Regions from separate parts of the Solibacillus sp. iso_87 genome, predicted to be linked through region 1. Evidence: predicted binding sites of a transcription regulator. Region 1 holds the regulator's gene; the other holds the start of a gene.
What was found. Region 1 encodes CtsR, which represses protease genes until heat stress. Its sites were predicted from a motif close to ATGGTCAATAAAGGTCAAACA; they were not measured.
Positions count from the first base shown of each region.

Region 1 (4,368 bases):
ACGGGTTGTATCAAGAAATATTAAAACAGGTGCAAAGAAATTAACGACGGAATCATTCGTAACGATGGTCGCGATCGACGAAAACGGCAAGCCGAAGGAAGTACCGGGTGTTGAGCCGGAGACAGATTTCGAACGCCATTTATTTGAAACAGGCCCGATTCGTCAGGAGCATCGAAAACAAAAGCGAGCATTATCAAAAAAACGGCGTGCATAAAAAAGGGTTTTGTACAGTGGTAGAAGTACCAATTAATAAAAAGAAAACCCTTATTAAGAAACGGATATTTTAACGCACAGCAAAAAAAATGCTATTTTTCTCACAGAGAAAAATAGCATTTATGGGTTATGTTCCACCTTCTTTTAGTATTTAAGCAAAATTAATCATGCAGTTCCTGAACAATGTGGAGCAATGAATCCGATGATGTTAACACATTGTTTGTTGTATGTGTTAAACCGGTAATAACAGATGAAATGGCATGAATGTCTTCATTCGTGTTTTCATATTGCGTTTTAATGCCATGTACGGCTTCAGTAATTGATGTAAAGGAATCCGCCAAGTTTTTTTGCGTATCCACACTCATTTTTACTTGCTCATCAACACTTGAAACAGAGTCGGACATTTGTGAAATACTAAGTTCGGTTTCTTTAATTAAATGAGAGACGTTTTGTACCGCATTTTTAGTTTCCTCAGCAAGCTTTCGAACTTCATCAGCTACTACGGCAAATCCTTTCCCATGTTCACCTGCACGTGCTGCTTCAATAGATGCATTTAATGCAAGCAAGTTTGTCTGATCGGCAATCCCTGTTACTAACCCTACAATTTCAGCAATTTTTTTGGACGATTGACGCAATTTAACCATTGATGATTCAAGAGTGTCCACACGATCTAAAATGTTTGTCATGATTGCTGTCTGGTTAACTAAATATGTAGTCCCTGTCGTTGATTTATTTTCTGTTTCCGCTACTAAATTTAATCCTTGTGTTGTGTTGGAAGCAATTTCTTCGGATTGACTCGCAATTTCCTGTAATGAGGCATTTGTCTGATCACTAATATGCGTTAACTCTTGTGCAGTATGTTGAATTCGCTCCACAATTCGGTATTTCATTTCCAAACTTTCAGTACGAATGCGCTGCTCTTCTTTTTCATATGCTTCAATCACAAGCTGCTGCTCAAAGTTGATTAGTTTTGAAAAAGCATTAATTGCTTTAGCCATTTCTTCATTTGACATTTCAATTTTACTAATAAAGTCGATAAACGTGGTCATTAGCGATTGGAATGATGCAATATACCACTTTGATTGCAGTCCGATTTTAACATGGACATGTGCAATCGTTTGTCGTTCCTCTATATAATTTGAATCGATATTACAGTTGAACATCGCTTCTAAATGCTTTGTTAATGTCCCTTTAAGACGCTCCATTCGAGCTGAACTTCCTATAATATCCACAAGCTCCGGACTTAAGCTAATCGCACCATAAAACTTCTCCACCATAACTGGAACAACTTGTTTTGCAAAAGGTTCCAGCTGTTTAATCACGGCTAAATCCTCTTTCGTTAAATTTAGCAATTGAAGCTGTTTATGTAAGTTAGGATAGTTTGAAACATCCAGGTTTACTTGCTGTGCATAATTTGCAATATCAAAATAAGGCTTGTTTGAAACTTTTGTTGCTCTAGAAAACAGAATACCCATGTTCTTCCTCGATTCATGTATTATTAAATAATACTATTTTACTGTTTATATCGGATGAAATATTAATATTTCTATAGAGATTAAAAATTTACAGTAATTTGTATTTGAGGTAATATAACTATTAAAATGGATGCAGTAAATAGTGAAAGGCGTTGTAATGATGAAGTTTCATAAAGGGCGTTTAAAATTTGTTTTACCATTGTCGCTTGGAGTTGCGATCGCATCGTATATCATGCTAGTAAACAATTATGCAGAAGTAGGCTACCGTGACCGCATTTTAATAGTTATTGGAGCAACCATCTTAACCGCAGTTATTTCCTACTTTTTATTCCCACAAGAAGGGGATAACCCGAAAGATAGAGGCCCATATTAATCAAATATAGACATCAAAAGAAATCTCGAAATAAAAATTCGGGATTTTTGTCCTCTCTATGAAACTTTTACGAATATTATCCGTAAATAAGCTAATAAACTAAAGTGAGGTTGATAACAAATGGAATCTAAATGGTCGAAAATCATTATTCATGCCAGTGCATTCTTTGCGCCGTTCCTAGTACCGATTCTGTTTTTCTTAATAAGTTCTGAAGATGAAGTAAAGCGTACAGCAATCCAAGCATTGCTTTTCCAAGTCGTATTCGGAATTTTAATAGCCATTGCAGGAGTTCTTTCTGTATTGTTAATTGGTTTACCATTCCTATTAGTATTTTTACTCATCTTCTGGATTGCACCGGTCATCGGTATTGTAAAAGCATTATCTGATCAGCACTGGAATTATCCAATTGTAGGACGCTGGGTATAATTTATCCTCAATTTGGCAAAGTTCATAAAAGCGGTAAGGTTTGTTTAAAACACCTTATCGCTTTTTTTACATAAATAGGGATTTATTAATGTAAAAATAGGGAAACCTAAAACAAGAGTGATTAGTTGCATTTCAAAAAAAAAATATTGTATATTTAAGTCAAAGATAGTCAAAGTCAGTTGATGAGAGGTGAGAGACAGCATGAGGAATATATCTGACATAATTGAAGGGTATTTGAAGGAAGTTATTGAATTAGAGGGACAGGGACTTATTGAAATAAAGCGAAATGAATTAGCAAAGCAATTTGCCTGTGCTCCTTCCCAAATCAATTACGTTATCAATACGCGTTTCACGACCGAGCATGGCTACTATGTAGAGAGTAAGCGGGGTGGTGGCGGTTATATTCGGATTTTGCGAGTAACGATCCACTCTAAGAAAAATCTATTGGACGAAATGGAAACACAAATAGGTAACGAAATTGCTCAAACTAATGCTGAACGTATTATTTTCCGGTTATTGGATGAGGACATTATTACAGAGCGAGAAGCAAGCATTATGAAGGCCGCTTTAGACCGGGTCACATTACAGGTAGGTTTACCGCTGCGTGATCAGCTAAGAGCACGTATTATGCATGCAATGCTACAAACGATTTCTTTTGAAAAGTAGAGGTGGATTATTATGATATGTGAGCATTGTAAACAGCGTCATGCCAATGTTACCGTTACTCAAGTTCACAATGGTCAAAAAGTGGAGCGTCACTACTGTGAAGTATGTGCCACTCAATTTCATCCATTTCAATTTGACGTAAATGAAGAGCCTGCATCTCTTCAGCAGCTTATTTCAAATTGGTTCAATTTTGTACCTGTGAATGCAAAGAAAGAAAGTACGACAACGAATACAAACAGCCCAAAATCCTGTCCTTCCTGCGGGTTTACGTACCGACAGTTTTTAAAGCAAGGGAAATTTGGATGCGGTCAATGTTACGAAACATTTAGCGAGCAATTACCACAGCTACTTGAACGTCTTCAGGCAGGTACTCAGCATGTAGGGTATGTGGAAGAAGGACCTTCAAAAGAAAAAGTAGAACAACAAATCCAAGAGCTCCGTTCATCACTGCAGCAAGCTATTGCGGAAGAGCGTTTTGAAGATGCAGCTTCCATACGTGATGAAGTAAGGGAATTGGAAAGTAAAATAAAACAGGAAGGTGAGGGGAACGCATGAACATCGAGCATTTTTTAACGAATGCCAGTCCCAGCTGGATGCAACACGAAAGCGATTCCGATATCGTCATTAGCACGCGCATTCGGCTTGCTCGTAATATTGCCAATACTCGATTTCCGATAAGTTTTACAGAACAGGAAGCACAAATAATCGAAGAAAAATTGATGAAGTCATTATTATCTTCGGATAACAACCCATATCAGTTTTCCTATTTCCAAATAAAAGATATGCCGGTTTTACAACGCCAAATTTTAGTGGAGAAGCATTTGATCAGCCCGAATTTGGCACGAAGAAAAAAAATTGGATCATTTTTTTTAACAAAAGATGAATCCATTAGCATATTAGTAAATGAAGAGGATCATATTCGCATACAGAGTCTTACTCAAGGGATGAATTTAAAAGAAGCATTTGATAAGGCTCGCAATATTGACCGCTACTTAAGTAAGTCAATTGCGTATGCATATGAAGACCGCTATGGTTATTTGACAAGTTGCCCAACAAATGTCGGAACAGGACTTCGAGCTTCTGTCATGCTCCATTTACCAGCACTCACAATGATGAAACAGATGAATCCATTAATTCAGATGATGACAAGATTAGGAATGGTTGTGCGGGGTATATATGGGGAAGGCAGTGAAAATTTAGGGAATATTTATCAAA
Region 1 is NZ_CM149656.1:3,860,372-3,864,739, reverse strand. Features, by position in the region: gene AC0VXV_RS19780 (acyl-CoA thioesterase) at 1-214, shown strand, start outside; gene AC0VXV_RS19775 (protoglobin domain-containing protein) at 375-1,688, opposite strand; gene AC0VXV_RS19770 (acyltransferase) at 1,831-2,061, shown strand; gene AC0VXV_RS19765 (DUF4870 domain-containing protein) at 2,182-2,487, shown strand; gene AC0VXV_RS19760 (CtsR family transcriptional regulator) at 2,689-3,153, shown strand; gene AC0VXV_RS19755 (UvrB/UvrC motif-containing protein) at 3,166-3,708, shown strand; gene AC0VXV_RS19750 (protein arginine kinase) at 3,705-4,368, shown strand, end outside.

Region 2 (4,368 bases), 590 kb from region 1:
AAGTGGAAAATATCCGCTATATTGATAATGCGGTAGGTCTTGATCAACTGCCGGAAAAACTGCGTGAAATAGCACGTCTTCGTGTGGAATATCAGGACGTGACGTTAAAAGAGCTCGGTGAAATGGTTTCAACTGGCGTCGTAAGTAAATCAGGCGTCAATCATCGTCTGCGCAAAATCGATGAAATCGCGGATGCGCTCCGTCGTGGAGAGAGTATTTAAATTCACATAAAGGTACGGAGCAAGTACGTCGAGGCGTAAAAGAAAAAATTGGTAAAGATTTCATAAAAGATGTTTCCAATTGTTGTTCTTTTCGGACAATTTCGTTAAGATAAACTTAGAAGCGATGAACGGTTGTGAAAGGGAGTATTTCAACATGATTGAAAAACAAGTAGAAGTAAAGTTAAAATCGGGCCTACAGGCAAGACAGGCCGCTTTGTTCGTCCAAGAGGCGAATCGTTATAAAGCAGACGTCTTTTTAGAAAAAGGTACGAAAAAAGTAAATGCAAAGTCGATCATGGGTATTATGAGCCTAGCTGTTGCAAAAGGCACAGTTGTCACATTATGGGCAGACGGCCATGACGAAGAAAAAGCAATCGACGCACTACAACTTCTAATTGAAAAATCGGATTAAAACAAAAGGGCTAGAACATAATCCAAAAACCCATTTTCCTCTGTGAGAAAAATGGGTTTTTTTGCTGTGAGTAAAAATTGATTTCCATTCCGGGACGCTTTCCTCGGGCACGGCGTGGGGCCAACAAGATGTTGGTCACAAAAGCGTTGCCACAGGACGTGGCGCTATTAGCTTTTGTTCCTAAGTCTCAGGCGTCGGTGCTCCTGCCGCTTCGCTTTCGTCGCAAAATAAATTTTGCTGTTCCCGCAGGAAGCTCTGCTTGTAGCCAACAGCTACGCTCGCCCTCCATTCCAATCAATTTTATTAAATTATCCACTTCTTACTAAGAATTTTTTAGTTCTCCAATTAAATTTCAACTTTTGTCTCACTTACTATTTTGAACACAAAAAAGCATACAAGATGAATCTTGTATGCTTGAATGGATCGATTATTTTAATTGGTTACGCTCATAAATTTTATCGATAAGACCGTACTCTAATGCTTGCTCTGCAGACATGAAGTTGTCACGATCTGTGTCGCGTGCCAACGTTTCGTAATCTTGGCCACTGTTTTCAGCCATGATGCGGTTTAATTTTTCACGTAAGTGTAAAATACGTTTTGCAGCGATTTCGATTTCTGTTGCTTGACCTTGTGCTCCGCCAAGTGGTTGGTGAATCATTACTTCTGCGTTTGGTAATGCAACGCGCTTGCCTTTTGCACCAGCAGAAAGCAGGAATGCACCCATTGAAGCAGCCATACCGATACAGATTGTTGATACATCAGGCTTGATGAAGTTCATCGTATCGTAGATTGCCATACCTGAAGTGATAGAGCCACCTGGTGAGTTGATATACAGGTAGATGTCTTTATCTGGATCTTCAGCTTCTAAAAATAATAGCTGTGCTACGATTGAGTTCGCAACATTATCGTCAATCCCACTACCTAATAAAATGATGCGGTCTTTAAGTAAACGTGAATAAATGTCATATGCACGTTCGCCGCGGTTTGTTTGTTCAATAACTGTAGGAATTAAGTTCATTGAAAAATCCTCCCTTTGTTAAAGCTTATATTCGATTACTTTTGCTGAAATTGACAAATATTTCAGCTGTAAACCTATCATACACGTATTAGTCAGTTATGGTCAAATATAAACTCTGATTTTTACAGTTGAAAATAAGGGGTTCCATCTGTATAATGAAAAAAGTTGCTCATATTCTTATTTATATGTCCTCGTGGTGTAATGGATAACACTTCAGATTCCGGTTCTGAGGCTGGGGGTTCGATTCCCTCCGAGGGCGCTTTCTTTTTAAAGATTATTATTGACCAGCATGAAGTAAAAATAATCTTTCTCTTCCATTTTTCTACAGTTTAATTTTGACGCTACACTATAAGTTTCCGAAACTAATCTAATTTAAACGCTCTTCATCTAAAAAATAAAATTTCTTTATAAAAAAGTACATTTCCTACTTGAAATATATGTAGAAAATTAGTACATTATTAAATGTTGTGTTTTATAAAACTAGTTAGATAGACCATACTATCATGTCCTTTAGGGGCACCATTTTACTGTTTTAATATACGTTTCAATATCAATTGCAAAAATCATCTGAGGTTTTTTTGCAATAGAGAATGAAGTTTTAGTAGGATAAAAAGAATCACTGTACCGGTTCTTTTTATCCTTCATTCGTTCTCTAATTAAATAATAATTTCAAGACTGCATGAGAGGAATTTCCTCTTGTGCAGTTTTTTTAATTCAGTTAAAAATTACCCAACTGATTAACATATATTATAAAAAACAGGGAATATATGTAATGAAACGTGAGTCTTTTTAAGAGGGGATACAATAATGAAATAGCAATCGAGTGAATAAATATTAAATTATATGCAAATATACCGTCAATTTTGTTATATTAATTCATCATACTGCAATAATAATCAATTTTTTAAAAATTAAATGTTGTATATTAATTGTGGAATTAATATAATTGAACATGTTATTAACAAAAAAACTACTACATCCAGGAGGATATTCATAATGAGTACTAGAAAACTATTTAAATGGGCAGCACCTTTAGCGGCAGCTTCAATGATTTTAACAGCGTGTGGAGCGGACGAAACTTCATCAACAGGTGATAAAGAATATAAGAAAATTGTTGCAGGTACAGAAGCTACATATGCACCATTTGAATACTTAGATGATAAAGGTAATGTCGTCGGATTAGATTCAGAGATTTTAGCAGCGATCGGCGAAGAGATGGGCATTGAAACAGAAGTGAAGAATGTAGGCTGGGACTCAATGATGAGCCAAGTAACAACTGGTGAAGTGGATATGGGTGCAGCGGCTATTACAATTACAGATGAGCGTAAAGAATCATATGATTTTACAGACCCTTATTATGAAGCGACTTTATTGATCGTGACAAAAGAAGGTTCAACAGTTGCATCGTTAGAAGATATTAAAGACAAAAAAATCGCGGTGCAAATTAATACGACAGGTCATATCGCAGCACAGGAACTTCAAGGTGTTGCAAGCTCGAAAATTTTGGCATATGAAAACTTCTCTGTTGCTTTAACAGAAGTACTGACAGGTGCAGCAGATGCCGCTATCGGTGATAATGCAGTAATTTTAGATTACCTTGAAAACAATCCTGATTCAGGCTTAAAAGCGGTAGAAGATACTTCATTTGAGAAAGACTACTTCGGCTTTATGGTGAAAAAGGGCAACAAAGAGCTATTGGATATTTTAAATGAAGGTCTTCAAAAAATTAAAGATAACGGCAAGTTAGCTGAAATTACAGGTACGGAAATCGAATAAGCTACATTTTAATTTATTGGAGGGTTTCAGATGGATTTTTTAGATTTTTTCCGTTGGGATATAATCTGGAACTACCGTGAACTATATGCAAAAGGACTTTGGGCGACTATTGTTTTAACAGCATGTGGTTATATTGGTGGTATCATATTCGGTCTAGTTTTAGGATTAGGCCAAGTTTCAACAAAAAAATGGATTTACTGGCCGGCTAAAATATATGTCGACGTATTCCGTGGTACGCCAATGCTCGTACAATTATTATTAATTCACTTAGCTGTTATTCCAACTATTTTTGGAACATCACAAGGTTGGTGGGTATCGGGTATTGTCGGCCTGATTTTAAACAGTGCCGCATACAATGCGGAAATTTTCCGTGCAGGGATCCAGTCGATCGACAAAGGGCAAATGGAAGCTGCAAGGTCATTAGGGCTAACGCATAGCCAGGCAATGCGCAAAGTTATTTTACCGCAGGCGTTTCGTCGTATGATCCCACCTTTAGGGAATGAATTTATCGCATTATTAAAAGATTCTTCACTTGTAACGGTAATCGCCGGAGCCGAAATTTTATACGTAAGTAAAGTAGTAGCCGGAACGTATCAGCGTTTCTGGGAGCCGTATTTATTCGCGGCGTTCCTATACCTTGTATTGACGTATGCTGTAACAAAGCTCATTGCATTTATCGAAAAACGAGTTGATATTAATTACAACCCACGTAAGAAAAAGGAGCGCGCGTAAATGATTAAAGTAGAAAACTTACACAAGCATTTTGGCAAGCTCGAAGTGTTAAAAGGGATCGATTATGAAGTACATGAAAAAGAGGTAGTTTGTGTCATCGGGCCATCCGGTTCTGGGAAATCAACTTTTCTTCGCTGCATGAATTTGCTTGAAGAAGTAACGGATGGTGCGATCTATATTGAAGGTACTAAAATTAATGATCCGAAAAC
Region 2 is NZ_CM149656.1:3,266,539-3,270,906, reverse strand. Features, by position in the region: gene whiA (DNA-binding protein WhiA) at 1-221, shown strand, start outside; gene AC0VXV_RS16705 (HPr family phosphocarrier protein) at 376-633, shown strand; gene clpP (ATP-dependent Clp endopeptidase proteolytic subunit ClpP) at 1,061-1,651, opposite strand; tRNA gene AC0VXV_RS16695 (tRNA-Arg) at 1,839-1,910, shown strand; gene AC0VXV_RS16690 (basic amino acid ABC transporter substrate-binding protein) at 2,648-3,427, shown strand; gene AC0VXV_RS16685 (amino acid ABC transporter permease) at 3,458-4,159, shown strand; gene AC0VXV_RS16680 (amino acid ABC transporter ATP-binding protein) at 4,160-4,368, shown strand, end outside.
Region 2: a site for CtsR is predicted at 1,740-1,760, ahead of clpP (ATP-dependent Clp endopeptidase proteolytic subunit ClpP). Genes of this name have one in related genera too.